DNA from 2 places in the Paenibacillus glycanilyticus genome. Region 1 is predicted to be linked to the other one. Evidence: riboswitches for the same ligand, from Rfam matches in the RefSeq annotation. Region 1 holds a riboswitch; the other holds the start of a gene.

Region 1 (15,078 bases):
GCGGATGTCCAGTTTCTTCATGAGCCGATAAACACGTTTATGGTTCACATGCAGTCCTTCGCGTTTCAAGGCGACTTTCATGCGTAAGTAACCAAAGTAAGGGTGTAGTCGGTGGATCGCCATGATATGCCTCTCTAGAAGTCGCTCTTCCTGTATACGAGCGGTTGGATCGGATACCCTTTTCCGCCACTTGTAATAGCCTGCTCGTGATACCTCGGCAAATTTCAGAAGCCAACGCAACGGATACTTTTGCCGCATTCCCTCAATGATCTCAAAACGAATGGCTTTGCTAGTCACTCCCCGTGTAGATTTGGATACCGCTTTTTAAGTACTCAATCTCCGCTCTTAGGTAAGCCATTTCTTCCTCTACGCTGCTAAACTTAGTCTTCGGTTTACCCTTTCGCGTAGCTTCTTGTACGAAGGGCTGTCCTGCCCGATGTCGTTTGACCCATACCTCAACCTGCGTTTTGTTTTGTATTCCCAGACGCTTCGCGACCTCACGGTACGCCAAGTTGTCCTCCGTAACCAGCCTCACTGCTTCTAGTTTTAAATCTTCAGGATAACTTTTGTTCGTACGACCTGTTTTCCCCATGAAAAATCCCCTCCGGCAAACAACTAGTAAGTTCATCTTAACAGATGTCTTTTTCTTGTTGTCTACCGTGAGGGGATAATACCAACGATGGTTCTTGGCTCTTTGTATCCGCCTTTTATTAACTCAGCTTTTTCCCCATACATACGCTTTCTTCGCTGCCGACATAAGGCCCATAGTTGGCAACCTGGACATAGCCTAATTTCTTGTACAACGAAATCGCTTCCGGCTGTCCCGTCCCCGTCTCGAGGAGCGCATCCCGCTTCCCTTCCTCGGATGCCCATAGCTCCAGCTCTTTCACGATTCGCTGAGCGATTCCTCTACCCCTTGCTTCCTCCTTGACAAACATGCGCTTGATCTCAATGGTATGCTCGTCTCCGGCTTCCCTGTAACAGCCGCAGCCAACCGGTACGTCATTCAGGTAAGCCACGACGGCATTTGCATCCAGCTTGACTTGATTATGCTCATCAAAAAACTGCTGCGTGTCCGGGTATCGACTCCAAAGATCCTTATCGAGCAACTTAATCAACTCGCGGAAATCAGCATGGTCAGCAGCGACTCTTATGAATTGAATCATTGTCATTTTCCTCTCCTAACTAAAACTTATAAATTCTATTGTAATATACAAAAACCAAGAAAAGCACCAGGCTCTTCTTGGCTTCAACCATTTCATTTTAAGCTAAATGCTCAATCTTAACACCGTCAGGCAATACATGCATCACCTGTTTGCGGACAGACTCATCATTCAGCTCCCGGCCGAAAATAACAATCGTCCCCCGGTCATCGCGGGCGCGGATTAGGCGGCCAATGCCCTGCCTTAGCCGCAGGAGCATGTACGGCATGTCTACATCAGCAAACGGATTCGCGGAATCGCTGCGCCTCGCTTCAAAGACCGGATCATTAGGAGGGAACGGCAGCGACCACAGGATCACCTGCGACAAGGATGGGCCCGGTATGTCCAGTCCTTCCCACAAAGTGACCGCGCAGAGCACGCTTGTCTCGTCATTCTGGAATTCGGCAATGAGATGGCTGATTTCAGCCGAACCCTCGAATAAGAACCGGTAGCTGTCCGTAAGGCCAATGTTATCCGCTTCCTTACGGAAAAGTTCCAGCTCCTCCGTGGAAGGGAACAGGAATAACGTACGTCCGCCTTTTTGCTCCAAGAGCTTCACGGCAGCTTTCATCTTATCCGTCCAGCTCAGCTCGGTCTCCGATCCGCCAGGCATATGCACCTGCATCTGTTCCTCATATTCGTATGGGGAAGGTACCGAGAAGGATAACGCCTGCTCAATCCCCAAGCTTTCTTTGATATAATCAAATGCTCCTCCGACGGACAAGGTTGCCGAAGAGAAGACGATAGGCATTTTCTTCGAGAACACCTGCTCCTTAAGCACTTCCTTGACCCATCTTGGCATGATTACTAGAGTAAGACCGTCCTTATCCTCCGAAGCCCAACTGATCGGCTTCTCTTCGCGCTTGAACAGAGACAAGGCAAATTGAATCATTTCGATATGCTCTTCCACAATTTTGAGCTGGTAATCATCGATCGTAAACAAGCCGCTTTCGAACACAAGCTCTTCCTCAATGGAAGCTAGCATGTCCTGCAGACGGTTCACCTCGCGGACCAGCTCCGGGCTCCAGAGCACTTCCTTCCGGCTGGAAGCCGGTACAGCCTTGCTGTTGCGAGCGATAAGCGCGAATAAATGATCGCTTTGGACAATCGCATCCTCCACCGCGAGCGCGAGCGTTTCCCGAATCTCATCCTGAAGAAGTCGCGTAATAATGCTCTCGAATACCGCATGGTTCAGCTTGTACGTTAACGCCTTCTGAGCCGCGGTCTCGAGAAGATGTCCTTCGTCAAAGACGACCGAGCTATGCTCGGGCAGGAGCGGAAGCTGACCTTCGCGCTTGCGTGCCTCGTAAGTCCATACATGTTCCATGTAGAAGTCATGCGAGCATATGATCAGATCGGCAGCTTTCCGGTAGTGATCGCGGGATAAGGTCTGACCGCAGCGATGTCTCCGGTTGCAAACCAGACAATCCTGGAAAACATCCCAGCCCAGCTTGGACCATTGTCCGTCGTTTAGTGACGGGTAGTCTTTGCGGTTGCCGTAGGGATGAAAGCTTTGCATCGTCTCCGGCTTATGGACAAATGGAGGCAACTCTCGGAAAATCTCATCGAAAACCTCCGCGTCCTCATCAAAAGCCGCTCTCGCATCGTCGAGTTTATTCAAACAAATATATTGATCGGGCGATTTCCCGAGTCGGGCATCAATCGTAAACTCCAGGTATTGGGCCAGCTTGGCGATATCCCCTTCCGGCTTTACTAGCTGCTCGATCAGGGATTCGTCGGCGCATGCGATGATAGCCGGCTTTCTGGTGTAACGGGCGTAGCTAATGGCATAGAGCAGATAAGCAAGGGTTTTCCCCGTACCGACTCCCGCTTCCGCAAATATCGTCTGCTTCTCGGCATAAGCCCTTTCAAGCTGAAAGGCCATATAGATCTGCTCATCGCGAACCTCAAAGCCCGCTTCCGGCAGCTGTTCATAAAAGACATCCGCAATCCAGTCGCTTGCCTGCTGAATGAATGGCAGCTTGGGATCAAACTCAAATGGATAATGATTGCTCACTTATATTCCTTCCTCCACAAAGCACAAACGGCTGCGTTCCCTAACGCAGCCGTTTGGCTATTCCCCCGTAAATTAAGTACTAAAAGTCAAATTCCGACTTTGGCTTGCGCGGCTTCGGCTTTGCTTTCTTCTGAAGAGCCGGCAAGTGCTTCATGCTTCGTCCCATCGGTCCCTTGCACATTGGACACAATTGTTCTTCGGCAGCCATTTCATCCCGAATCCATGCTTTGCAATCTGGATTTTTGCATTTCAAAATTTTGGTCGGTATTAGTTTTGGTTTCGTGATGTCTTCGCTTGTAGCCACTTTTTTTGCATCCTTTCCTTAACGCGTAAAAACAAACTTCGATTAATATATCACTTCCATAGCTCCTAAGTCAAAGGGGCTAGGCTGTTTTTTCAAAAGAAAAAATTCACCCCTGGATGGGGTGAATTATTCATCAATATTCAGGCAAATTTACGCTTGTTTTCCTACTTCAATTTCAATGGAAATCTTCACTTCGTCGCCAATCAATACGCCGCCTGTTTCCAGTGCCGCATTATAGGTCAATCCGTAATCGCTGCGCTTAATGGAGCCTTTGCCGCTGAAGCCGGCCTTCTCGTTCCCCCACGGATCTTTGCCTGCCCCTTCAAAGGTAACGGAGAAGGTTTCCGAACGAGTGACGCCATGAAGGCTGACATCACCTGTCACTTCATATTCATCATCATCGGTCTTCACGATGTTGGTAGATTTAAACGTCAATTCAGGGAACTGGGCAATATCGAAAAAGTCGCCGGTACGCAAATGATTGTCACGATCCGCGTTGCGTGTATCAATGCTGCTCAGATCAACCGCGAAGCTGATAGCCGCCGTCGTCAGATCTGCAGGATCGGCATCGATCTCTGCCTCAAATTTGTGGAAGGTGCCTTTAACCTTTGCGATCATCATGTGCTTAATGGTGAAATCTACGCTGCTGTGCGTGAAGTCTACTGCCCATTTCGAATTTGCCATGAATGTTCCCTCCGAGTCATCATTATTAACTTACTAATTTTTATTAAATTAATAAAATATGCCTAATAACGATGTTATCGGAAAAATAACCCATTGTCAATGCTTTCCTATCCTTCCAAGCGAATTGCCGACACCAAGGACCATACTCCGAATACAAGCAATACAATGCCGGATAGAACGTTAATCCATCGCATAGCCTTCGCGTTCAGAGCCGTCCGGATTATTCCTACCAGACCGGCGAGCAGAAGCCACCACAAGACGGAACCAAGGAAGATTCCTAACACTAGCAGGAGCGAGTCCCCTGTTGTTGCTTGCGCGGAATGCTGGATGCCCGCAAAGATAGCTGCAAACGATAAGATCGTCATCGGGTTGGTTAAAGTCAGAAGGAATGTTGTCAAATAAGCTCTCACCAGTCCGTTATTTAATTGAAGCTCTTTCCCGCTGTTCGGTAAGGCCCGGACCGATTGATAACCTAAGTAACATAGAAACAATCCCCCAATTAATTGGATCCACATGCGCTGGTCAACCAGTACATTCGTTAATGCCGTAAATCCAACGGCCGCAATGAGCCCGTATACGGCATCCGCGGAAGCCGCTCCTAGCCCGGACAAAACGCCATACCAACGGCCCTGGTTGATCGTTCTTTTCATGCATAACACGCCAATCGGCCCAACCGGTGCTGCAATTGACAATCCTACAAGGACCCCGCTCCACATACTCATGATGACTGTTCCTCTCTTGTTTTACAGGGTTATCTTCATTAGAATTCCTGCAATCTCAATGTCTTCCTCATTCTTTAACACTTTTAAGTCGTATGGTTTAAACCCGAATTGATTATACATAAGCAGAGCTTTTGTGTTCGTGCTATGGCAGATCAAATTCAATTCCCGTAGTCCAAGCTCCTCTTTAGCCCGATTCAGCATCGTTTGGATTAAGAACCTGGCCGCCCCAATACGGCGGAATTGCGAGCTGATGATCACATTGCCGAGCCATCCGCTGTTGCCTTCATCTATATCGTATAAATTGGAGTACCCGGCCGGCTCGCCGTTATATTCAATTACCGTTGGCACTCTTCTGGTTAACGACACCTCGTATAGCTGTTCCGGATCGATCGGAAACGTTCCTTTCGGAAACATATAAAAGGCTTCCGAGGCATTGGCAGGAAAAGCGGCAATTCTCTTAAAATCTTCTTGCGTGCTGTCGCGAAACGTAAGCAAGACAATACCCCCTTTAATAATCCCAAAGCATTCCTATTATAGCATTGTTTTTTTCTAATTCATTACTCATATAAGCCATACTTCACCTTTATCCTCTCCAGCTTTTCCAGCATCGGCTTAGCAAGTATAAATAGAAAAATGACGGTTGCCGCAGCATGGATGATATCAAACCAGAATCCTGAGGCATAGGTTGCGATCAAAGCTTCTCTAGAAATAGAAGGCGTAAACATCAGCATCGAGCCGATATTAATGATTCCTCCGTATACGACGAAAGTCGCTAGTCCGCCAAATAAACATAACGTAAGCTTATCCGTCCTAAGCCAGCCCTTCCTGAACAGGAGGCCCGCAATGAAACCAATGATGCCGAAGCAAAACATCTGCCAGGGGGTCCAAGGCCCTTGCCCGAAGAAGAAGTTCGAGACAAAGCCCGAAGCCGCCCCGACGAGAAACCCTGCTTCCGGACCAAGGCTCACGCCTGCAATAATGACAATAGCGACGACCGGCTTAAATTGAGGGAGCATAAAAAAAGCTGCTCTGCCCGCTACGGAAATGGCAGCTAATACGGCAATAATGATTAGCTCCCGGGCTTGCGGCTTCCTCCGTTCGAACACCATAACAAACGGAAGCATCGTATAGAGAATAATCAGCAGACTTATAAAATAATATTTTCGGTCATCCAGGGCAAATACTCCAAGCAAAATGGTTGCCGGGATCACAATAACGATAAGAATTGCGGCTATTAGCGTTCGCCTGCCGAACCGGCTTCGTGCTTTTTCTATCCCTTGTTCCTGCATAGCTCAATCACATCCTCTGCCGTTACCGCATTTCGCCAGACATGACGCGCCATCCGGTTCGCGGCTGTCGTATAGAAGCTGTTCCCTGCGAAGAAGTTCTTCGCCGGCCCGCTTGATGTGATGCCGCCATCAAAGAACATGGCGCATACATCCGCATATTTGGCGCAAAATTCGATATCATGGGAGACCATCATAATCGTAACACCGGCTGCATTCAGCTGCTTCAAATAGGAAGCAAGCTTAGCCTTGAAAAAACTGTCGAGCCCTTTCGTAGGCTCATCCAATAGAAGGATCCGGGGCTCAAGCAGCAATACCTTCGCTAATGCCGCTCTTTGCTGCTCCCCTCCGCTGAGATCATACGGATGTTTGGCTAGGAACGGTTGCAGCTCAAGAAACTCGCATACCGACTGAACTTTGCTTGCCTTCTCCTCCTTCGTCATTGCGGAATCGGACAGCATTTCGAATAAATCCTGCTCAACCGTCTTCTTCACGAACAGATGCTGCGGATTTTGCGGAAGGTAAGCCAGATTGTTCCGATACAGCTCTGCAGCCTTCATCGATGTTACATTTTCCCCTCCGATATAGACCTTGCCGCGATAGGGCTGATAGAGCCCTCCGGCCAGAGATAGAGCGGTCGTCTTCCCCGTTCCGTTACCGCCAACTAAACAATAGAATTGTCCTTCCTTCACTTCAAAAGACAAGTCTTTAATAATATCAGGGCCATTTTTCTCGTATTTGAACCATACTTCCTTGAATCGGATGGCTGAGTGTTTGGCTGCTGATGAAGAAGCAGGAACAACAGATCCCCCAGTAATTGGTGCTGTTTCGCGGATGAGCGGTTTTCCCTTGATGTAGCTGTCTAACCACAGACGGCCTTCCTTTACAGTAACCGGATAAGAAGAGTCGTTTGCTACTCCGGCATAAATCTGCGCAGGCGACGGCATAGCTGTAAACATCGGATGATTCTTCTGCCACAAGGCCTCCCCTACTTTACGGGGATGCTCATCTACAATAATCCCGCCGTCATCCATGACAATGAACCGATCCGATACCGGAAGCACTTCTTCGAGCCGATGCTCGGTCATTATAATGGTCGTACCAAGCTCCTGGTTGATTTTACGCAAGGTTTCGATAAAATCGGCTGCGGCAATCGGATCAAGCTGTGAAGTTGGTTCGTCTAGAAGCAGCACCGACGGATGCATGGCCATAATGGAGGCAAGATTAAGCAGCTGCTTCTGACCGCCTGACAGCTCCGAAACCGGCTTATGAAACCAGGTCTGGATTCCGAAAAAGCTGGCCATCTCCGCTACGCGAAGCCGAATAGTCTGTTGATCAAAGCCCAAGCTCTCGAGTCCAAAAGCCAGCTCATGCCATACTTTATCGGTAACAACGCCATTATCGGGATTTTGTTGGACAAAGCCGATTTCGGAAGCTTGCGAACGCTGGTCCAGTTCTTGAATGGGCTCACCGCGGAAAGCGATACTGCCGTCCCGCTTCCCATGAGGAGTCAGGACTGGCTTGAGTTGACGCAGCAAAGTGCTTTTTCCGCTGCCGGATTTCCCGCCAATCGTGACAAACTCGCCGCTTTGAACCGTTAAATGTATAGCATGCAAAGCCTCCCTTTCCTGCAGCGGAAACGTAAAGCTTACATTTTGGATGTTATAGATCTCCACTTGATTGCCTCCATCGTATGTTGAATAACCGGCAGCATACACAAGCTCAAATAAGCCGCATAGATCAGAAAGCTAAACGGTGTAATAGCCGCTGCTTTAATAGAAGGAAAAAACCTCATCGAATTTAACCCGTTCGCTTCGCCAATCAAGATCATGACGATCAGGCTGAGCATAACGGCCATAAATCCTTTATCCCGGTTATCAAACCTATAAAGGGAATAGCTGGTACGGCCAGGCAGCCCGTATCCTCTCGATTTCATCGAATCAGCCGTCTCAATTGCATTTTCCAGCGCCCAGGTTGTCATAATTGATAAGAGCTTCAGTCCGTTCCTGGCTCTCTGAATGATGTTCCCTTGCGATACGTCTTTGCCGATACCTCTCTGTGCATAAGAAATCCGCTTGATCTGTTCCTTATATCTAGGCACAAATCTTAACACCATTGATAAGATGAGGGACATGGCCGGAATCAGCTTGCCGAATAAGTAAATAAATTTATCCGATGTCATAACCGCGTTGTAGCAGGAGAACCAGATTAAGATGGTCACAAACATACAAGCGGATGAAATCCCGTACAGGATGGATTCGAGCGTAACCGGGTTACCGCTTTTTAAATAAAAAAGGATCGTAACGCCCGCATGGTTAAAAGCCGGGTTTATAAATGCAGTAAAAAGCAGCAACGGAAGCATAAAAACCAGCTGGAACCGCACCGCTCCCTTGCCTCTCAGCAGAATGGAATAAACAGAGGCGCTAACCAACGCGATGCCTTGCATAACGGGATGCATGAAGAACATGCCAAAAAGCAATACAGCCGTAAAATAAATAAAATTTATTAATGGATGATAACCGGCAAATCCGCTCCGGTTCATGACTTAACCCCTGCTCCCGCGGAATAGCCGCCGACATCGCGCCCAAGATCGCAAGTGTATACCCACTCCACAACATCGCCGTCTTTCAAGGCGTACCTACTCGCTCCATAGTTAGGAAACCAGCCGTTCACTTTATACATCCAACCGCTAAGCTCCCCGCAGTCGAATTCGTAAATATTATGGATACCTTCGACATAGTTGCTGTTATAAATCGGAGTCATCTCAAACTCCATATGAATCTTGTTCTTCTTCATTTCCCGGAGAAGGACGTCAAAGACCGACTCGCCTTCATAAAAGGTAACTTTCTGCTTCGGATAAATAACGCCGTCCTTCGGTAAAACTTCAAGTTTATCTTTGTTAAAGCTGTCCAGATTGTTTAATATCGTTGCGGCGGACACCGACAGCGTAACGGTGAGCGGCTTCTTCTTGTCGATCTTTGCATCCTGCCACTCAACCGGCTTTGGCTTCCCCGATGGAACCGGATCCGTCTGATATTTATCCTTCGTCTCTTCAGGCGAAGCAGCCGGAGGTTTTGTTGCCGGAGTCGCTTCTGCCCCCTTCTCAGACCCCTTCCCGTTGCCGGCGGGTTTAGCCGATTCCGAAGGAGTTGGCGAAGGTTTAGGTTCACCTGCCGGCTTAACGGTCTCCGCCGCAGGACCGCTGCCCGAATTCGAAGCAGGCGGCTTTTCAGTCGATGGAGACTGCTCTAGTCCCGTAGCTGCCGGCTCCTCGGAAGAGGTTGCGTTTGCCGAAGGGTTATCGGGTTCCGCTTGCTTTAACGGATCTTCTTCCGGTCCAGCTTGCGTTTGGTTTGCGGCGTTACTAGGCAATGGTGTTGATGCAAACTCTTCCGCAGCTGCCGGCGAGGTCGCAGCCGCGCTCTCCGAGGTTGGGTTCTTTGCGTAATTCCCTCCCCAGAAGTAGGCAATCGCCAATACACCGATGATGAGCAGCGCGGACAACCATTTTTTCTTGTTCACTCTAATTCCCACCTCTTTATGAAGAAATAACGAAGCAAGGGCATTCGAATGCCCTTGCTGAGGCCAAGCTTATTTCACGTCTGTCATGTCATAGAGACGGGTAACTCCGCTTTTGAACCTGTCGTAAGCGACCAGCGCGTAAAATGCCTGATCCGTTGCCATCAGATCCACTTCGCCAGGCTGGGCTCCGCCATTACCAGTGCCGCCGGATTTAACATGATAAAATCCGCCGCCCGTTGCCGAGTAGCCAAGCAATGCGTCCAGTACATTACGGCCGTTTTTCACAAAACGGGAATCGGTTTGCGGATCAATGCCAAGCGCGGTCAATGCGACAACGACTTGTGCGGAGCTCTCCGAGTTAACCGCCCCGCCGCTAGCGTAACCGCCATCGGCTTGTTGTGCATTGGAAAGCCATGTTATTCCGCGGTCAACGGCTGCCTTCACGGTTGGATTAGCGTTATAGTATGGCGCAAAGGCCTGCAGCACCATTGCCGTTATATCCGGGTCCGCTTCACTCGGCTTCTCGCCAAGCGCCCAGCCTCCTCCGGCAATCTCTCGATTAAGGATGAAATCAATCAAGAGCTCTTTGGTAGTCTGTGTTTTTACACTGGAGTCTGCCGGAATGGAGTAGCCTTTGCTGTCCAGTGCAATCAGCGCAAAGATTGGTCCGTTAATTCCCTGCTTAATTACGGTCTCGTAGTCCGCCAAAGGTTTTGTCAGATCATAACCGGCTACATGATGGATGTCTTTTCCGATGGCTGTTAAAGCCAGAATAACGCGATCGTATTCCGTGTACTTCACCGAATGAAGCTTGCCTTCTTTTTCTTTTACCGTCTGTTCTACGTTGGCATAATAGTTGGCATAATAGGAGTCGGGTACGGGCATGCCGGAACGCGCCAGTCCCAGAACCGTCCATTCCCCGCCTACGCTCGCAATCACCGGATCGGTTACTGTCTTTTGCAGGAAGGCAGCCGTTGTCTTGAGGTGACCCTGAACTTCCAGCTGCTTTGCGTCAACCGGACTGCTGCCGGCGTTGCCTGCCTGTTTATAATCGTAAGATCGCATCGCCACAACGGCTGCCATTTCGCGGGTAACCTTGGCTTGCGGATCAAATTTGCCGGACGATCCCGTCATCAAGCCTGCTTCTACGATGGTTGCGATATCAGACTGTGCCCATAACGATGCTGCCTGCAAATCTTTGATTGCGGTTTGCGATTGTGCCGCTTTCATGCCAAGTGCCCGGACAATCGTCACGGCCATTTCTTCGCGCGTTATTCTTGCGTTCGGATTAAAATGCTGCTGATAGCCGTTCATATAACCGGCTTGGGCAACCGCATTGACATACGGCGCGAACCAGTCTTTCGAGGCTACATCCGTAAAACCGGCCGCAGGCGCGGTTGTTGGCAGAGCTAGAATGGATACGAGCATTTTTGCGAACTCTGCTCTCGTAACCGAATCTTGCGGATGGAACTTACCGCCGCTGCCTTGAACAAAGCTTTTTTCGGAAGCTAGCTCAACCGCTTGCTTTGCCCAAGAAGAGATTTGGGAAGCATCGGAATAGAGCTTTTCCAGTTCCGATTTCGGAGTCGTGCCTGTTTCACCGGAACCGCCTGTACCATCCGTTCCTGAATCCGTATTTCCGTCGTCTCCACTGTTGTTGCCGTTCTCACCCGGCGTTTCCCAATCATCCGGATTAACTCCAAGATCGATACCTAGATCCGTTGTGTAACGCCATTGCAGCTTATCCCCGTCTTTTAGCTCATAAAGACTTGCGCCATAGTTCGGGTAAACGCCATTGACGTTGTACATCCAGCCGCTTCCGATGCCATGGTCAAATTCACCGTCACCTGCTATGGACTGAACATAAACACTGTTGTATTTCGGAGTAAAGACGTATTCGTAAATCAAACCTTTGCTATCGAGAACACGCTTAAGCAAACTCCAGGCGGTATCTCCCGTACGCAGTTCGATCTTTGTATTTGCAACGGTATAACCTTTGTTAATCGTCAATTTGTCAACGGATAAGGTTACGTACTTCGTTGGCGGAGGATTGCTTCCTCCTCCGTCTACAACAATCGTGCTTTCAGCGAAAGCAACATAATCCGTAAAATGATTCGTCTTGATAATCAGATCAGAGCCGTTATCGTACGCGTATTCATTCTTGCCGCTTGCTTGGCCGAGCGCATCGCTGGCGAATTTCGCAATCGAAGTGGCAACGCCGCCCTCGATAAACGCAGCGCTTTTGCCGCTCATCCCTTTAAGCGTCAAGGTAACGAACTGATTGAATTGCACGCGCGAGCTTCCGCCCATCGAAAAGGCAACTGCAACTTGATCCAGTTTTTTACCGCTTGCAACTATGGTCTTAATTTGATTTTGCAAGGCGGAATCGGAAGTATTTAACGTAGTAAGTAAATGAATACCTGCTGAATCCCCGGATGTCACTTGCGTATCTTGCGGAATCAGGATGGAATTATTTCCTTTTACTGCTTCAATCTGCGGCAGAACGGTAATAAGTGGTAGACTAAGCTTTACATCGGATGTTTTACCGGCAGGAATAGAGATCCCTATTTGTTTGCCGCTGTCTGCCGACGTAACCGGAATTCGGTAATCAGCCGAATCATCCGGAACCGCTACTTGCGGCGTATTGCCTGCTGGGAGCGTCAGGTCACCGGGATTAGCCGGTTGTTCGGTAGATAGCGTGACATCCGTCATATCATAAAGCGATTTCTTCTGTTTCAGGAAACGGTCATAAGCAACCAAGGCATAAGTCCCTTGATCGGTCGCCATTCCGTTGACGCCCCCCGTCTTGGTATGACGGAAACCGCCATCAGGCAAAGCATAAAGTAAGAATGCATCAATCAGGGAATGGCCGTTCTTCACAAAGCGAGGATCCGAGTTGGAATCGATCCCTAATGCGCTAAGAGCAACAATGACTTGCGCAATGCTCTCGCTTGAGGAATAACCGCCGTCATTGCTGCTTTGCGACTTAGACAGCCAAGCGACCGCACGGTCGGCTGCCGATTTGACATCAGGATTGCTGTTGTAATAAGGAGCCAAAGCTTGAAGCGCCATAGCAGTCAGGTCCACATCAACAAAGCTGCCAAAGCCCCATCCGCCTGCATTTTCGGTACCTTTCTTAATCTCCTTATCAACCATGTATTGAATAAGATTGGCTCTTGTGGACTGAACTTCTACTCCTGCTACGACAGGAATAGCGTAATTGTGGCTGTCCAGTGCCAGCAAGGCAAAGGTAGGTCCGTTTATGCCTTGAGCAATAATTTTATTGAAATCTGCCAGCTTCTCGAGTTGATTGTATCCACCGACATCCGTTACATCTTTGCCGATCGAAGTCAGCGCCAGGATAACTCTGGAGTGCTCGGTATATTTATTTGGATCCAAAACATTTTGTTTATCCTGAACAGCCGCTACGACCTTTTTGTAATAAGCGTCATAGTAGCCATCCGGCACTTGGTAGTTGCCGCGTGCCAAGGTTAGGACTGACCACTCGCCGTTTAACGTTCCGAAGACGGGATTGCTTACCGTTGATAATAGATAAGCCAGATTGCGGTCAACGTATTGGCTGACTGTACCTGCTGCACTTGCCTTGTATGTAACCGTATAGGTCTGCGTTGCCTGGTTACCCGCACCGTCAGCCGCTTTGATAACAATCGTATTCAAGCCAGATACAAGATCAGCCGTATATTGTCCGCTGGAGGGTTGCAGCAGGTTCCCGTTCAGCTTCACTTCAGGGTCGATTGTCTGCTGAACGTTATCCGTAACCGATACCGAGAACGGGAGCTGTTGTGCCGTTACGACCTGATTGTTAACAAATCCATTAACCGTGATGGAAGGAGGAGTTGTATCCTGAGCTCCTGCCAATTCTGTCAAAGCTGAATTAACTTCCTCTTGCGTACTTTCAATATTTTGTAATGTTGCATATGCATGTTCGTACGCTGGACCAATCTTCTCATCATTCAGCAATTCCTGTTTGACAGGTGAGCTGTTAATTTCAGCTACCGCTTCCGTTAATCCATCCTTGTTGGCAAGTCGGATTTCTCCCCATTCGCTGCCAAGGTCCGTTCCGTATCCGTATACGGTAAATTGAACACGGATGACATCGCCGTTTTGCGGCTCATAATTTGAGAAGCCAACGGGAGGGAACGCATTATTTACGGCAAACATCCAACCGGACATATTGGTGTAGTCAAACTCTCCAAGCCAATTCTCATCCACTTTGCCGCCAAGCACCGCATGATTGTCTTCCAGCATCTTTGTAAGGTAAGCCGGAAGCTCAACCGGCCTGGAATCGTTATCTTTTACTTTGGATAAATAAAAAGCGCTATCGATCGATCCCGTATGCTTGTAATTCTCTTCCCCAAGAAGACGGTCGACCAAGGCAGCCCCATTGTCCCCTTCATAAAAAGGCACTTTCACGGGTTCTTTAATATAGCCCTGTCCAAGTGTAAATTTCTCCACATCTAGCGTGACGTAACCTTCCGGCGTATCTGCCGGGTCGGCATAAGACATACGGGCTGGCGTTGCCGCAACGGATAAAGTTACCGCAATAACAAGCAACCACACTAACCATTTATTTTTTTTCATTACAAGCTCCCTTTCTATAACTCTCTCATTCTCTTGCATAACTACCTATCCACACAGCAAAAAACCCTCCAACTCGTGAAAGTTGAAGGGCTTGGTCAAGTAAACATGTCAAAATAAGCATGCATAATGAACACCCTCCTATCGCTCGTAGAATTGCGGTGTAAAAAAGAATCAGGCAGGTATTCTGGCTCGAGCGTCAATGCCTATGCACCCTTCCCGGTTGCCCAGTGGATATGCGCATAAACTCGTCTCTTACAGCGGCGGGACCGCGTGGGATTCTCACCCAACTTCCCTTTTAACCAATCCAATACCATCGCCTTAACCGGCGGAAGGTATCATTGGCACCTGATACTTATCTCGTATTCAATTTGCTTGCTCATCATAACGAATATTTTTCGTTTTGTCATGCTAAATTTTTCAATTCTATAGGCCTATTCTCTCAGCTGATCCCCGTGAAAGACTCGCAAAATAAACTCCCGGTCGGGTACATCCAGCTTTTCGTAGGAAGCAAGGAATGCCGAATTATCATATTCCGCCTCCTGCAATTGCACCTCAAAACCCTGCTCGCTCACCGTAACGATCGCGTATCTGGCAGTGGGCTTATTGTTGCAGCCAAGGGAACCGGGATTCACAAACGTTTGTCTCTTGCTGACGAAATAATGTACCGGATGATGATGCCCGAATCCGATCAATGCGTCTTCGCAACCATTGAACAGCTTTTCCAGATTGGACAGGCTTG
Region 2 (15,078 bases), 710 kb from region 1:
CCCGAGCGTATTATAGGCTGGCTAGCTTTTCTTGCCGGGCAAACGGACAGATTCGAGCCCATTGCCGCGACCGAGCTCATCGGGTATTTCGATCAAAGCCGGATTCCGAATGAACCGATTACGATCAGCGAGACTTTAATGAAGCAGCTGTTCAACTGAATGGATCGGCAAAAAAACGAGAGCCGGTTCCAGCCCTTACGTAAGACGTGGAGGGCGGAATCAGCTCTCGTGTTGTGTCCGGCAAGCTTCATGCACGGTCTCGTAAACAAGACGGCCTATCGCATTGCCTATGGTTGTGGCTGCTCCCGCATAAGCATGCACAGCCTGATAGGCAGGATTGCCGCTAACCCCAACCACGACGGCATCCGTCGTGGTACCGGTTGCAATCCGGCTTGTTTCCGGATCCATTATCCGCAGATCGGCAAGAGCCGCAGCTTTCGCTTCGGCGTACGTAATAATGGCGTTTGTCATTGCCGAATCGGTCATTTGACCATCCACAAGCAGCACCGTATTAATAGTGCCCGCGGAATACGCGGAGAACGTTTCCCGCGGCAAGCCCGCTCTGGCCGCATTACGGGTCCCTGCCGTCGTCAGGCACAGCAGCTTAAAGCAATCCCCTTCCAGCTCCGCTACGGAAGCATGCGTCAGCTTCGCCGCGGTCAGCAGGCCTATCGTATGTTCCGGCTTATAGCCCCATTGCCTCAATTGATCGGACGTATCGCGTGCAGGGTCTGTACCGCCGTAATGCAGAGGCACCTTCCAGTTCACGATAACATCCGCCTCGGCCAGACCACCGGTATGAATCGCATTGCTTAACGTCCTTAACTTTCCGGGACAACCTATTTCCAGCCGTTCTTCCCGAAGGGTAATGCTTACCCCGTCCCATAACCTCGAACAATAATGCTGGCCTTGCCTAAAGGGCTGGCTCATCGAATGGCCGCCTCACGGAACTTGGACAAAGAACGGTCCAGCGCTTCCAGTAGCCATTCATTCTGATGGCGGAGCTTAACCGCAAAACGGCAATACGACTCATCCAGACCGATAAAATGCGAGGCATCGCGGATGAGAATTCCCATTCTTCCCATTTCGTGCTGCAGACCCGCGGCCGTTAATCCCGGAATATCCGGCAGACGGACAAGCAAATAATTCACCTTCCCCGGAATAACCCGGAAGCCAAGCGCTTCTAGCTTGCCGATCAGCCACGGACGCTCCTCCAGCAGCCAATTCATCGTGCGGGAGGCATACTCCTTCTCTTCCAGCACCGCTTCTCCAATCTGCTGGGCCAAGGAATTTACGCTCCATGGTACCTGAAGTCTGCGCAATTCCGAGATTTTATGAGGCGCTCCTACCATATAGCCTAGACGAATACCCGGTACGGCATAAAATTTGGTCATCGACCGGATGACGAATAACCTCTCATGCGACGCCGCTTCCCTCAGAAGGGTATAGCTCTCTTCCTCCGGCACAAAATCCATAAAGGCTTCGTCCACCACAACCGTTGCGCCGTTATACAGCAGCTTCATGATCAGTGCCGGATCCACAAGTTGTCCGGTTGGATTGTTAGGCGACCCAATCATATAAAAGGCTGCTTCCGAATCTTCTATCATCGATGAATTCAAGACAAAATCATTGTCGGCAGACAACATAATCGGTGTAATTGAACCGCCGGTCTTCATCACCGCGTCACCGTATTCCGTAAAGCATGGATAAGCTAATGCCGTAACGGCCGGGCGAAGCGCTCTCACAACCAAATCGATCAACTCGGCGGCGCCGTTGCCGATTAGAATGGATTGCTCGTCTACGCGGTGAAGCTGCGCCAGCTTGTTCCTAAGCCCGCGTACAGCCGGATCCGGATAGCGGTCAATCTGCTCCGCATAATGCACCAAGGCGCGTCTAACTCCATCCGGCGGGCCAAACGGATTCATATTCGAGCTGAAATCGATAAACTGTCTTGCCGGGAAGCCGAAGGTTTCTTCCGCCGTCCGTAAATCTCCCCCATGTCCATAGCGTTCAAGCATGGATATTCCCCTCTTCCCCTTGCTAAATGACGTGAATGGCCAATACTCCTGCAAATAATAATACGGCCTCTACGGCTTCGTTCAGCGCACCGTAGTTATCCCCTGTCAAACCGCCAAGCTTGCGGCTGAGCCATACGGCGAACAGTAATCCCGTAAGTATCGTTAAAACAATGCACCCGGCAAGAATCAACAGTGTTTCCTGCCAAGCCAATCCGTCAAGGGACAAGCACAGCACCGTTACGAAGACAGCTGCGATAAAGCCTGCCGCAACTTGTCGACCCGATGCCAGATGGAATAAAGCGCCGATCCCTTCCCCATGCCGGGCATTTGGCCAGCCCGCGATGGCGGCTCCCATCCACCATCTGCTCCAGACCGGTATGATCACTAGAAGGGATAAACCACGGCCGCCGTCCTGCTGACCGAACCATTCGGCAAGCAAGGAGAATTTGAAGAGCAGCAGCAGCACCGCAGCAATGACGCCCATTGCCCCAACGCGGCTGTCCTTCATGATCTCCAGCATCCGCTCCCGGGACCGGTGGCTGAGCACGCCGTCTGCCGTATCCATCCATCCGTCGAGGTGCAGGCCTCCGCTAAGCGCTGTCCAAATAGCCAGCAGCAATACTGCAGACGGCCTGGCGGGCGAGAACAACTCCAACACGGCAAATCCTCCAGCCAATATCGCCCCAATAAGCACGCCAGCCGCTGGAAAATAAATAACCGTCCGCGCCAACGTCACCGGTTCAAACGGTACCGTTACCGGTACAGGAATCCGCGTAAGAAATTGCAGAGCCGCGGCGGCTGCCAACGCATGGCGTTTTAACGCAGCAATAACCATAACCCCAACACTCCAGCCATTATAAGAATACTAACCGTGTACAAGAGACGGACGGAACGGACGATATCATAAGGCTCCATCGCTCTGGTCGGCCACCCCATCCTGGCCCGTTCGCTTGGCTGTCCGAAATAATAATTCAGTCCGCCAAGCTCAATGCCAAGCGCTCCGGCCACGGCAGATTCCGGAATACCGCTGTTTGGACTTGGATGATAACGGGCGAACCGGCGAACGGAAGCCCAGGACCTTGCAGCCGACATTCCCCTGTTCAGAAATGCGGCAAGCGTGAGCAGCAGCCCTGTCAGACGTGCCGGAATATAATTGAGCACATCGTCCGTTCGGGCGGAACACCAACCGAAGTTTACATAACTATCATTACGGTAACCAACCATGGAATCCAGCGTATTTGTTGCCCGGTACAGCATGGCAAGCGGCGCACCGCCAAGGATGGCGAACAGGATAGGCGATACAAACGCATCTACCGTATTTTCCGCAACCGTCTCTACAGCTGCCCGTGAAGCTTCGGGTGGCGTAAGATTTCCCGTATCCCGTCCTACAATATATCCCACGAATTTGCGCGCGTCCTCCAATTGACCGGCGGCAAGCGGACGGTAGACAAGCATGGCCGCATCCTTCAGCCCTTTTACCGCTATCGTGGTGGAGATAAACCAGGCGCTTGCCGCATACCCCAGCCAAGGATGGATCCATTCTGCCGCAGCCGTTACTCCCCACATGATGCCATAGGATACGGCTAAAGTAATTATCGTCAAAATAATGCCCATGCCCTTAATGCGCCTTGCGTTCCGTCCTTCTTCGTTCCTGCGCAGAAGTTTCTCGAGTACGCGAATAAGCCGACCGATCCAGATAACGGGATGGGTCGGCCACTTCGGATCGCCGATAATCCAGTCTATAACGATAGCTGCCGCAACAAGCAGCAGCGTTTCCTGCAAAGAATAAAAGATCATAAGCTCTCCCACCGAAATTGCAAGGCTTTCAGCTCGACCGGAATTCCCGCCGTAACAAGGAAAACCTTGTCCGACAAGGCAGCCATTCGTTGATTCAGCCGTCCGGCTTCATCGCGGAATCTTCTGCCCAGCGGATAAGCCGGTACAATTCCGTCCCCGACTTCATTGGTCACGAGGATTAGCGGATAGTTATACTCCTGAACGGCAGCTGCCAGTTCATTAACCTGTTCATTCAACCAATCCCGGGCTTTGTCCGCGGATTCGGATTTTTCCCGTTCCTCCGCTTCCATTAGCACATTTGTCAGCCATAACGTCAGACAATCAACCAATATCACCGGCGGCTTCCCTTCCATCCGCTCCAGCTCATAGGCTTCCTTCGCCAGCTGTCTCAGCCGGTCCGGAAGCTCAATCGGCTCCTCCATGGTGGTCCAATGAAAGCCTCCTTGGTCCCGGTTCTGCCGGTGCAAAGCGATCCGTTCCGCCATTTCCTCATCCCAGACCCGGCTGGTCGCAATGTAGATCCCTTGCTCCCCAAGGCGGGCTGCAAGCTTCTCGGCGAAGGAGCTTTTGCCGCTTCTTGCTCCGCCGGTCACCAACATAACCATGTCCGATGCACCTACTCCCTGGAAACTCCGGCACTTGAGAAGGTCGCCATTTCCTGCATCAGCTTTAACGCGGCATCAACGAAATGGAAGCACAAGACGGCGCCCGTTCCTTCTCCAAGCCGCATATCGAGCTGAATCATCGGAGACAGCCCCATCGACTCAAGCACAACCGCATGCCCTTGTTCCTGGGACAAATGAGAGGCGAACAAATAAGGCTTCGCCTGTTCCGCCAGCCGAACCGCTACCAGAGCGGCAACCGAGGAAATAAACCCATCAACGACAACGGGACAGCCGTTTGCTGCCGCGCCGATGATAAATCCGGCCAATCCCGCTATCTCCGCGCCGCCTACCTTGGCGAGAACATCAAGCGGATCCGAGGCATCGGGGTTATTAACGGCAATCGCGCGTTTCACGACTTCAATCTTGTGCCGCCAGCTTTCATCGTTAATGCCGGTTCCTCTGCCAACGGACAGTTCGGGCGATAATCCCGTCAATACGGTTGTCAGAGCGGCGCTTGGGGTCGTATTGCCGATGCCCATCTCTCCCGTTGCGAACAGCCGGTAGCCTTTTTCAGCCAACTCATTGGCTACTTGTACGCCTGCCATAACCGCCTGAAGCGCTTCTTCCCTGCTCATCGCAGGCTGCTTGGCCATATTGGCTGTACCTCGAACCACCTTCCGGCTGATCAGCCCCGGATGCTCGAGCTCGGCATTAACGCCAATATCCACGCAATAAACATCCGCTCCCGCCTGTCGTGCGAGGACATTTACCGCCGCTCCGCCGCTTAAGAAATTAAGGACCATTTGAGGGGTCACTTCTTGCGGATACGCGCTGACTCCTTCCTCGCATACGCCGTGGTCTCCAGCCATCACGACTACCGCTTTGCGGCTCAAATCCGGCCACAGGCTTCCTGAAATCCCGGCTAAGCGAAAAGCAATCTCTTCAAGCTTCCCGAGACTGCCGGTTGGCTTTGTCAGCTGGTCGGAATGCGCCTTGGCTTCAATTACAGCCTGTTCTTGGAAAGGTCTGATTCGTTCGATCACCTGTTTTAACTCGGCACCTAATTCATTTGCCACAATATTTTCTCCTCTCCGTATGTAGAACTCTATGTCATTTCAATTAATCTGCCGGCATCCTGTTGCTTCGGCTGCAATAGAATCTGGGGCGTACCGGTTAAAGGATGCTTCACGATCGTTGCTTCCGTCTGATAAACCTCACGGATCAGTTCAACGCTAAGCACCTCCGCTGGAGCGCCCATTGCCGCTACTCCGCCCTTATGCAGGACGAGTATCCGATCACAATAAAGGGAAGCCAAATTCAGATCGTGCAGAACGGCTACAACCGTCAAATTGCGCTCCTGCTGCCACTTCCGCACGGTATCCAGCAGCTGTACCTGATAACCGATATCCAGATAAGTCGTTGGCTCATCCAGCAAAATAATTTCCGGTTCCTGCACCATCACCTTCGCTAGAGCTACCCGCTGACGCTCCCCGCCGCTTAGCTGATCAAGCGGCCGGTTAGACAAAGGCGTCAGCCCCATCGACTCCAGCGTATAATCGATCAGCGCCGAATGATCCTCCCGTTCATCGCCAAACCAATTCTGATAGGGAAAACGCCCCATTTCAACCACTTGGCGGACGGTAAAGCCAGCTGGGGGTAACCCGCCTTGCTGCAGAACCGCCAAACGTCTCGCGAGCGCTTTGCGGGAAAAATTCGACAGATTCACGCCGGATAAGCTGACATCGCCCGAAGAAGGCTTTGTCACGCCGGATAATAGCTGCAGCAGCGTTGACTTTCCTACGCCGTTTGGCCCGATAATGCCATGAATCCGGCCGGGCTCAAGTTTAAACGAGAGGTTCTCCAGGACAGAACGGCCGTTAACTTTCTTGCTCACTTGTTGAACCGAGATCATTAATAGCCCTCCTGTCCTTTTTTGCGCCGATATAGCAGATACGCGAAGAATGGCGCGCCTAGCAAAGCGGTTACGACCCCAAGCGGTATTTCTTTCGGGGCAAGGGCTATTCTTGCAAGCGTATCGGACCATAACACGAATATGCCTCCGCCAATCGCCGAGAGCGGAATCAGCAGCCGGTAATCGGGACCAACCATTAACCGGATGAGATGCGGCACCACCAAGCCTACAAAGCCGATAACTCCGCTGACCGACACCGCCGCCGCGGTAAGCAGCGTCGAGCCGATCAGGACGATCAGCTTTGTCCGTTCAACCCGGATTCCCAGATGCGCCGCATGCCTCTCGCCAAGCACAAAAAGATTCAGCGCTTGTCCGTATGCAATCAAAATCGGCAGGCCAATCACCAGGCACGGAAGCACAATATAGACGTCCGCCCAGTTTTTCATCGCCAGAGACCCCATCAGCCAGAACAGAATCTGATTAATGACTTCGTCGGACATCGATACCATAAACGATACAAACGCGCCTAAGAAGGATTGAATGATGACACCGGACAGGATCAATGTCTCAATCTGCATGACGCCCCTGCTGCGCGCCAGGAAAAAGACGCCGAGCAGCGTCAGCGTTCCCGTCATAAAAGCAACAACCGGAATCGTCCATTCGCCCAGCACGGCCTGATAACCAAACAAAATAAGAAAAGCCGCCCCTACCGAGCTGCCGGATGATACCCCTAACGTATACGGATCGGCAAGCGGATTGCGAAGCACGCCTTGAAAGCCCGCTCCGGCAAGCCCGAGGCAAGCGCCAACAAGCACGCCTAGCAGCACGCGTGACAATCTGACCTGCGTCACAATCGCGATCTCTCCGGTACTCCAATGAGTGCTCGCATCATCCGTCCAAGGAAGCTGATGCCAGAGGATTCCCCATACATCGGCAAACGGAATCATGGAGGACCCAATCGACAAACTTAGAACGATAGAAACAGCAAGAAGGAGCAAAGCTGCTCCTCCATAGACCGCTAGTTTTCTTTTCATCTTACTTCACAAGATCCGGGTGAAGAGCTTTCGCAACCTGCAGCAGGGCATCCGCAAGACGCGGACCTACGCGCGAAGTCTCGTCATTGCCAACTTCGAACATCTGCTTGTTCTTCACCGCATCAATCGCATCCCAGCCCGGACGGCTGTTAATTCCGGTAACGATTGGATTCGGATCCTCTCCCAGATCAGGATAAAGGATAATTTCAGGGTTTTGCTTCACGACTTCTTCCGCGCTAACTTCATACCAGCCTGCTTGCGAAGCGCCCACGTTCGTTCCGCCGGCAATCGTAAGCAGTTCATCCAGGAACGTGCCGGAACCAACCGTCCAGCCTGGCGAGAATTCCAGGTAAACCAGCTTTTTCGGAGCGTCCTTCACGGCATCCGTCACCTGCTGCTTCACATCGCGCATATGCGTTGCGACTTGCGCGGCTTCCGTGTTCTTATTCATTATTTTACCGATTGTCTCGATTTTGGCAATTGTTTCATCGTAAGTTTTAGGATCCGTGGCAAGAACCGTAATGTTCAGCTTGCGAAGCTGCTCGACCGCATCGGTATTCATCGTAGAGGAAGCCACTACAAGATCGGGATTAAGAGCCGCGACTGCTTCGATATTGGTCGTCATGTCGCCTACTTTAGGCTTGGACGCCGCTTCTTCCGGATAATTGCTGTAGCTGTCAACGCCGGCTACTTCTTCGCCTGCGCCAACCGCATAAAGAACTTCCGTCTCGCTTGGCGCGAGAGATACGACCTTCGCTGGAGCTTTCTCAAACGTCAATTCCGTTCCCGTAGCATCCGTCACCTTGAACGGATATACCGTCTCCGCTGCGGCTGCCGGACTTTCGGCCGGCTGCTCGCTTTGAATCGGCGATGCCGACGCGCCCGCATTCCCCGCATCGTTCGTGTTCGCTTTGTTAGCGCCGCATGCCGCCATAAAGACCAGAATTGCGGCCATCAGCATGGCCAGCATTAATTTCGACAATCTTTTGTTTCTCCCAACCATTGTTTCCAAGCACCCCTTCTATTTATCTTGAATCGAAAACAAAAAAAGGCATTCCCGGCAAAGGTGCCGGAAATGCCGGAAGTCTTTTTTTGCATGCGCGCAAAGAAAGACGGGTTCCCTCATTCCAACACTTCCCTAATTCCGCGTAGGTACAGCGTTATGCAAACAGGCAGGTCTCCTGACTCGAAGCAGTAGCGCCAGCGTCTTCCCGAATATTGCATTCAGTGACGTAAGCTGGCACACGGGTCTAATTAAAATTAGACCGCTTCTTACAGTGGCGGGTCCGTGCCGGATTTTAACCGGACTTCCCTATTAAGCTTGCAACAGCCTGTCGGCTCCTGCAGCACCTGTTCCATGATTTATTCGTTTTCGACCAACGTAACTATACCACCCATATTCTAGAATTGTCCAGCAGCTCTTCTTAATCTTGCTCCAAGACGGATGGCGTTGCCCACCACCGACACCGAACTGAACGCCATTGCCGTACCGGCCATCCATGGCTGAAGCATGCCGCAAGCGGCGAACGGAATGATAAGCGCGTTATAGATAAAAGCAAACGTCAGATTTTGCCGGACATTGCGAACCGTTAGGCGGCTGATCAGCAAAGCCTCCGGAATAGCGGTCATCCGGGGCTGGAGAAGCGTAATATGCCCGGCCGTTAACGCCGCATCCGTACCGTCTCCCATCGCGAGGCCTACATCCGCCGCGGCAAGTGCCGGAGCGTCATTCCAGCCGTCGCCAGCCATCCCAACCTTGTAGTCCTGCTCCTTCAGGCGGTCAACCAGCTCCAATTTATCTTCAGGCAGCATATTGGCATAGACCTTCGAAGGATCGATTCCCGCCGTTTGGGCCGCGCTCAAGGCAGGCGCAGGATGATCTCCCGTTGCCAGAACCACGGTTACTCCTGCTTTCCGAAGCTGCGTCACGGCCGGCTTGGCAAAAGCCTTTACCGCATCGATGAAGGATATAGCTCCGATTACCCGGTTATTATCCGCTACGTATAACACCGTTTCCCCAAGCTTCTGGCGTTCTTCCGCGAATCTTTGAATAGCTGGACTGCCGATGCCCCACTTTTTCAGTGCGGCAAACCCGGCATTGCCGATTCCGATTCTTCTCTGCTCCACCAATGCTTCTACCCCTTTGCCTGTCGTATAGGAGAAATCGGTTGCGGCAGGAGGAACGAGGCCGGTCTGCACGGCCTCCGCCCGAATGGCGACGGCAAGCGGATGAGTCGAATTGGCTTCAACGGCGGCTGCAAGCCTCAAAAGCCCTTGCTTGCTTCCTTGCGTAACGTGCATGCTGCCAATCTTCGGTTTTCCTTCGGTTAACGTTCCCGTTTTGTCTAGCACGAGCATATCAAGCTGTGCCAGGCGTTCAAGCGCACCCGCTTCCTTCACCACAATCCCTCTTTTGGCGAGACGCCCCGAGGCTACGACAAGGGAAATCGGAGTTGCGAGTCCAAGCGCGCATGGGCAAGCCGCCAACACTACCGCGACGGCGCAACGGAAGGCTGTCGTCCAATTGCCCGGATCCACAGCCGTAACCCAAATAACAAAAGTGCCTAACGAGAGAAGCAGCATCGCCGGTACAAACCAAGCCGATACCGCATCGACCTGCCGCTGAATCAGCGACTTCGAACGCTGCGCCTGCCTGACGAGATCAACAATACGGCTTAACATGGTAGCATAACCGGCAGCGGTGGTGCGGATTCGGAGGCTGCTGCTTTCATTCCGGGTTCCCGCCCATACCTGGTCGCCGGGACGCTTGGCAAGCGGAACGCTCTCGCCCGTCAACAAGGATTCATTAATTTCCGACTCTCCGTTCGTTATAACGCCGTCAACGGGAATAATCTGTCCGGCAGGCACAAGCACATAATCGTTCTCCCGGACAAATTCCGTTTTGATCTCCATTTCAACGCCGGCTCGCTCCACTTTTACTACCGTGTTCAGCAGCTTGCTGTATCCCGAGGCATCCTGCTGCGCGCGCGAAGTAACCGAGGCTTCAATAAACTTGCCAAGCAGCACGGCCGTTATAACGACTGCGGATGTCTCGAAATAGAGAGGAACCTCATGGGCATACAAAGCGGTTCGATCCGCATTAAATACGAGAAAATGGCTGTACAAATAAGCAGCCGAGGTTCCGGTTGCCACCAGGACATCCATATTGGTCGCCCGCGACCGGATGGCGTGATAGGCCCCGATATAGAACGGCAGACCTATGACGAACTGGATAACGGTCGCAAGAACCAGTTGAAGCCACGGATTGGTCAGGAGCTCGGGAAGCTCTATCCTGGCAAACGGAGCCAGATGCTGTACCATCGCCGAGAGCAAAGGCGCAGTAAGAAACATGGAGATGATCAATCTCAGCCGAAGCCGGCTTCGTTCCTTCTCGAAGCCTTCCTTCGCATTTTCGGGCAGATCCGCTTTAAAGCCAAGCTTGGCGATCTGCTGCATGATGGCTGACGGTTCAATCATTCCAGGCTTATATTGCACCCAGGCCGTACGTGCCGAATAGCTGACCGCTACGGCTTCAACGCCTGGCATTTTTCCGACATTCTTCTCTATTCTGGCCGCGCAAGCGGTGCAGCTCATCCCTTGCACGGATAAATCGATCGTAATTCCCTTATCGTCCATACGGCTCACCCGCCTTCCGCTTGTCCATTCTACTGCCGTAATCGAACAAGCTCCTGCGTTAATCTATATGATTCGAATGGGGGATGTAGAATTAAAAAAGCGTGCTTGCGGAGGCAATTGCCGCCAGACAAGCACGCTTTGATTTTTATTTGCCGTATGCGACATCGCCATTCCAGGCCAGCATGCCGCCGGTCATGTTGGTTACGTTATAGCCTTGGGCATGAAGGAAATCGCAAGCTCTTCCGCTGCGTCCGCCGCTGCGGCAAACCATGATCAGAGCCTGATCCTTTGGCAGCTCTTCGTAGCGTTCGCCGAATTGCGAGAGCGGAACGCTGACCGCTTCCGCGATATGTCCCGCTTCCCACTCGTCATCCTCGCGCACGTCAATCAGATTCAGCTTCTCGCCGTTTTTCAGGCGCTCTTCAACTTCTGCTGGCGTAATTTCTGGATACACTTCATTCCACTCCTTCATATTTCTTCAATATCTTTGTTTCATATTGCTGAAAAACCGGCGATTGCCGCAGTCCGCGCGCTTCCATGAGCATCTTGAACCTCAGCTCTTTCTCCGTCAGCTTCTTCTTGAGAACGGCTTGTTCATCCGGATTCCGGCATAGGCGGATCATATCGCGGAGGCTCACGATTTCCTTCTTCACAACCATCTCTTCGGGAATCATTCCGGCGTTGCTCAGAAGCTTGTAGGCAACCCGGAGCTCCTCCGGCACATGGGAGTTATCCTCCAGTTCCAGCGGTTTGCCTTTCCCTTTCAGGTTGTCAAATTCGCCCTTCGCCATCGATTCCTTAATCCGCTGCTCTACTAGCGAGGACATAAAATCCATGCCATGTCCGCCTCCTGTCATTGCCCGTCATCCCTAGCGCTTTCTTTATGCATTGTAACGAAAAAGAAGCCTCCCGGCAATGAGAAGCTTCTTTCTCAACCTTATATTAGATACGAACGGCCGTGCCGCTGACAGCGACCATCAGCATGCCATCGCGCACGACCTCGTAGTCGATATCGATGCCAACGATCGCATTCGCTCCCAAGCGGAAAGCCTGGTTTTTCATTTCTTCAAACGCAACATCCCTTGCTTCCTTCAGCTTGCTCTCGTAAGCCCCGGAGCGTCCGCCCACAATATCCGTAATGGAAGCGAAAAAGTCGCGGACAACGTTGGCCCCCATAATCGCTTCGCCGGTTACAATGCCGGAATATTCGATAATCGGACGTCCTTCAATAGCTGCGGTTGTTGTTACTAACATAAAATGACCCCTCCCGATAATAGTTAAGCCGATATTAAGAAGGAATACGTTCCGTGGGAAAAAACGTTTCATTTAACACTAAGAAAAGGGCAATTTCCCCAAGGGCTTTTGGATACCAACTTGCGTTCGACTTCAGCTCCTTAGCTCCTCGATCCGAACATCTCTTACTTGGCCGGTATCGGCTGCCACAAAAATATGGACGCGTACGCCGAATTCGGCACCGTTGCCTCTAAGCCATAACTTAAACCGCTCTTCCGTCCTCGAACCGTCGGCGGTAAAATGCCCCTCGTATTTGTAATCGATAATATCGGCATCCGGATATTTGTTTGCGGTTTCCTGCATCGCGATTTTTCCGTATTTGGCATATGAAGGCTCAGCATGCGCGGCTGAAGGCACCGCAATCGCAAATAAAGCGGCAATCAGCATATAAATCAATAGTCTGCCTTTTTTGAATCCCATACTGCCACCTCCCTGACCACATTTTTTGGTACTCCGCTTAGTGTGGCTGTTCGTGAAGGCAGGCATACATGCTATTCTCTTTTACACCGGTTCAAGCATAGGGGCATACATCATGACGGCTTCATTCTCCGTGACGAACTCTTCACCCAGCAGCTCCCCTTCATCCAACGCGTATTTCCTGCGGTAGATCGAATTGCTTCTGACGTAACCGCCCCATGGCTTCAGCTCGATCCGGTGATCCTTCTCCACGACTTCGTACCGGTAATTCACCGGAAGAGACGAGCGCCACTCGCCAACCAGCTTATCCTCCGTAAGACCTACGATCAGCTGAAAAGGCTGCCGCGTCGGATTATGGATCTGCAGATCCAGATAATTGTACGCGCAGGTTGCCCCGCTTCCGAACGGCTGCGTCCGCCCGGCGTCCGGGAATACATCGTAGCTGTGCCTGTGCCGTTCAATGACCTGCAACGGGGTATGCAGCGTCATCCAATAGATGAGATTGGACATTTGGCATAATCCGCCGCCTACTCCATGTTTATATCCGCCGTAAAATAAAATCATGCCGTCTACATACCCCTTTCTTCTAGTCGGTTTGCCTATGGCCCGCCAGTAGGAGAAGGTTTCGCCGGGCATTAATACGATGCCGTTCAACTTCTCAGCCGCCAGCCGCAAATTAATGACCTTGTTGGTCTGCAGCCACATGTCTACATTTCGAAGCTGCCTCATAAGAGGAGTTGCATGGGTAAAAACCACATACGGCAGGGACAGCTTATGGATTCTGGCAAGCTTTCCGGCGCTGAACAGCCATTTTACCCGCCTTTTATTCGTATACCACCATTTACCCGCCTGCAGTCGCAAAAACGAACGTTTGACGGGCCGGTGCTGCATCAGATTATTCAACTTCCCTCTTCTCTCCTTTACAGAAGTCCAATTTTGTTGAGCGGCCATATCCGGTATACGGCCTTCCCTTCAATGCTGGAAAAGGCAATCGGCCCGATTGACCGGCTGTCCACGCTATGCTCGCGGTTGTCGCCAAGAACAAAAAGCTCCTTCCGGGCAACCGTGTAGGGGAATTTCATCCCGCCAGGCTCCGTCATCCCTACGGCGTAATTCTCCGTTAGCTGCTGCCCGTTCAAGACAACCATTCCGTCCCGGACATCAATAACGTCGCCTGGCACGCCTATGACTCTCTTCACCAAGCGCAAGGAGCTTTCCGGCCCATGGATAATAACGATATCTCCGCGTTCCGGCGGCTTGAAACGGTAGGACCATTTGTTTTCGATCAGGCGCTGGCCTTCCACAAGCGTTTTTTGCATCGAGATATTATGTACCTCTGCCTGCGCGTAAACATAGTTTTGGAACAGCAAAGCGATGATGATGGCGGCCGTAATCGAAATCAGCCACTCTCTTAGCTCACGCAGCAGCTTGCGATTCCCGGTTAGTTGATCATCCATTCCCTAGCACTCCTTGAAGAAATAGGAATTCAACATAACCATCACCTATAACGTTTTCGCCCGGCAAAAAGTTACCTGAGGACTAAAAATACCGTGACAGGTGCGTGGCATGTCTTATAAAGTAGATTTATATGAGGGAGGTAGCCAGAATGGAACCATCAACACGATCGCAGCGACTACTTTTTATGACGGTAACGTTAATGTTCTGGATTGCAATGTATACATACGTGCCGACGTTGTCGCCTTATTTGAGCTCGAGAGGGCTTTCGCTTGATTTAATCGGGGTTGTGCTTGGCAGCTACGGCTTTGTCCAGCTGTTAATCCGTTTTCCGCTGGGGATGCTGTCGGACCGTTACGGTAAAAGGAAGCCTTTTATCCTGCTTGGCATGCTTGCCGCCAGTGTCAGCTGTCTTCTGTTCATCATTCCGGGAAGCTGGCTGTGGCCGCTTGCGGGGCGCGCGATGGCGGGGTTATGCGCATCGACCTGGGTTGCTTTTACGGTGATGTACGCGAATTATTTCGCGGCGGAGGATGCCACGAAGGCGATGGGAAATATCAGCGTGATGACCGTGTCCGGCCAAATGATCGGGATGCTGTTAAGCGGCTGGATGTCCGAGGGATTCGGAGCGGATGCTCCTTTCGTGCTTGGGGCGGTTATCGGTGGAATCGGGCTGTTGCTGGCGCTCGTGATTCACGAGCCGGCCAAACCGCTTCATGAGCGGAGCGGAATATCGTTCTCGAAGATTCAAAGCGTAATCCGGACGAAGCTGCTGCTGCAGGTGGCCCTGCTCTCTTTGCTCGCGCATTGCGTGCTGTTCATTACGATGTTCGGGTTTACGCCGTTAAAAGCGGAGGACATGGGCGGCAGCGGACTCGAGCTTACGTTGCTCGTATTCGCCTTTATGGCGC

What was found. A riboswitch is a leader RNA that binds a small molecule or an ion and turns the genes downstream of it on or off. The one in region 1 is predicted to bind cobalamin.
Region 2: it holds a riboswitch for cobalamin, as region 1 does, so the genes downstream of both, ACR9FF_RS16670 (ABC transporter substrate-binding protein) here and ACR9FF_RS13280 (S-layer homology domain-containing protein) in region 1, are expected to answer to the same signal.

Annotation. Positions count from the first base shown of each region.
Region 1 covers NZ_CP195155.1:2,896,439-2,911,516, reverse strand. Annotated here, with positions in the region: one part of gene ACR9FF_RS13335 (IS3 family transposase) at 1-325, opposite strand, end outside; one part of gene ACR9FF_RS13335 (IS3 family transposase) at 324-592, opposite strand; gene ACR9FF_RS13330 (GNAT family N-acetyltransferase) at 711-1,166, opposite strand; gene ACR9FF_RS13325 (ATP-dependent DNA helicase) at 1,264-3,219, opposite strand; gene ACR9FF_RS13320 (cold-inducible protein YdjO-related protein) at 3,299-3,523, opposite strand; gene ACR9FF_RS13315 (YceI family protein) at 3,674-4,207, opposite strand; gene ACR9FF_RS13310 (LysE family translocator) at 4,315-4,929, opposite strand; gene ACR9FF_RS13305 (GNAT family N-acetyltransferase) at 4,951-5,424, opposite strand; gene ACR9FF_RS13300 (ECF transporter S component) at 5,487-6,218, opposite strand; gene ACR9FF_RS13295 (ABC transporter ATP-binding protein) at 6,200-7,891, opposite strand; gene ACR9FF_RS13290 (energy-coupling factor transporter transmembrane component T) at 7,864-8,757, opposite strand; gene ACR9FF_RS13285 (DUF4430 domain-containing protein) at 8,754-9,737, opposite strand; gene ACR9FF_RS13280 (S-layer homology domain-containing protein) at 9,807-14,339, opposite strand; cobalamin riboswitch at 14,497-14,675, opposite strand; gene ACR9FF_RS13275 (metallophosphoesterase family protein) at 14,771-15,078, opposite strand, start outside.
Region 2 covers NZ_CP195155.1:3,607,073-3,622,150, forward strand. Annotated here, with positions in the region: gene gluQRS (tRNA glutamyl-Q(34) synthetase GluQRS) at 1-159, shown strand, start outside; gene ACR9FF_RS16630 (adenosylcobinamide amidohydrolase) at 220-930, opposite strand; gene cobD (threonine-phosphate decarboxylase CobD) at 927-2,018, opposite strand; gene cobS (adenosylcobinamide-GDP ribazoletransferase) at 2,041-2,853, opposite strand; gene cbiB (adenosylcobinamide-phosphate synthase CbiB) at 2,835-3,815, opposite strand; gene cobU (bifunctional adenosylcobinamide kinase/adenosylcobinamide-phosphate guanylyltransferase) at 3,812-4,420, opposite strand; gene cobT (nicotinate-nucleotide--dimethylbenzimidazole phosphoribosyltransferase) at 4,432-5,499, opposite strand; gene ACR9FF_RS16660 (heme ABC transporter ATP-binding protein) at 5,526-6,332, opposite strand; gene ACR9FF_RS16665 (FecCD family ABC transporter permease) at 6,332-7,366, opposite strand; gene ACR9FF_RS16670 (ABC transporter substrate-binding protein) at 7,368-8,348, opposite strand; cobalamin riboswitch at 8,521-8,735, opposite strand; gene ACR9FF_RS16675 (heavy metal translocating P-type ATPase) at 8,768-11,002, opposite strand; gene ACR9FF_RS16680 (rhodanese-like domain-containing protein) at 11,148-11,456, opposite strand; gene ACR9FF_RS16685 (DnaJ family domain-containing protein) at 11,458-11,838, opposite strand; gene ACR9FF_RS16690 (YbjQ family protein) at 11,945-12,256, opposite strand; gene ACR9FF_RS16695 (YqzG/YhdC family protein) at 12,389-12,715, opposite strand; gene ACR9FF_RS16700 (VanW family protein) at 12,797-13,603, opposite strand; gene lepB (signal peptidase I) at 13,633-14,169, opposite strand; gene ACR9FF_RS16710 (MFS transporter) at 14,319-15,078, shown strand, end outside.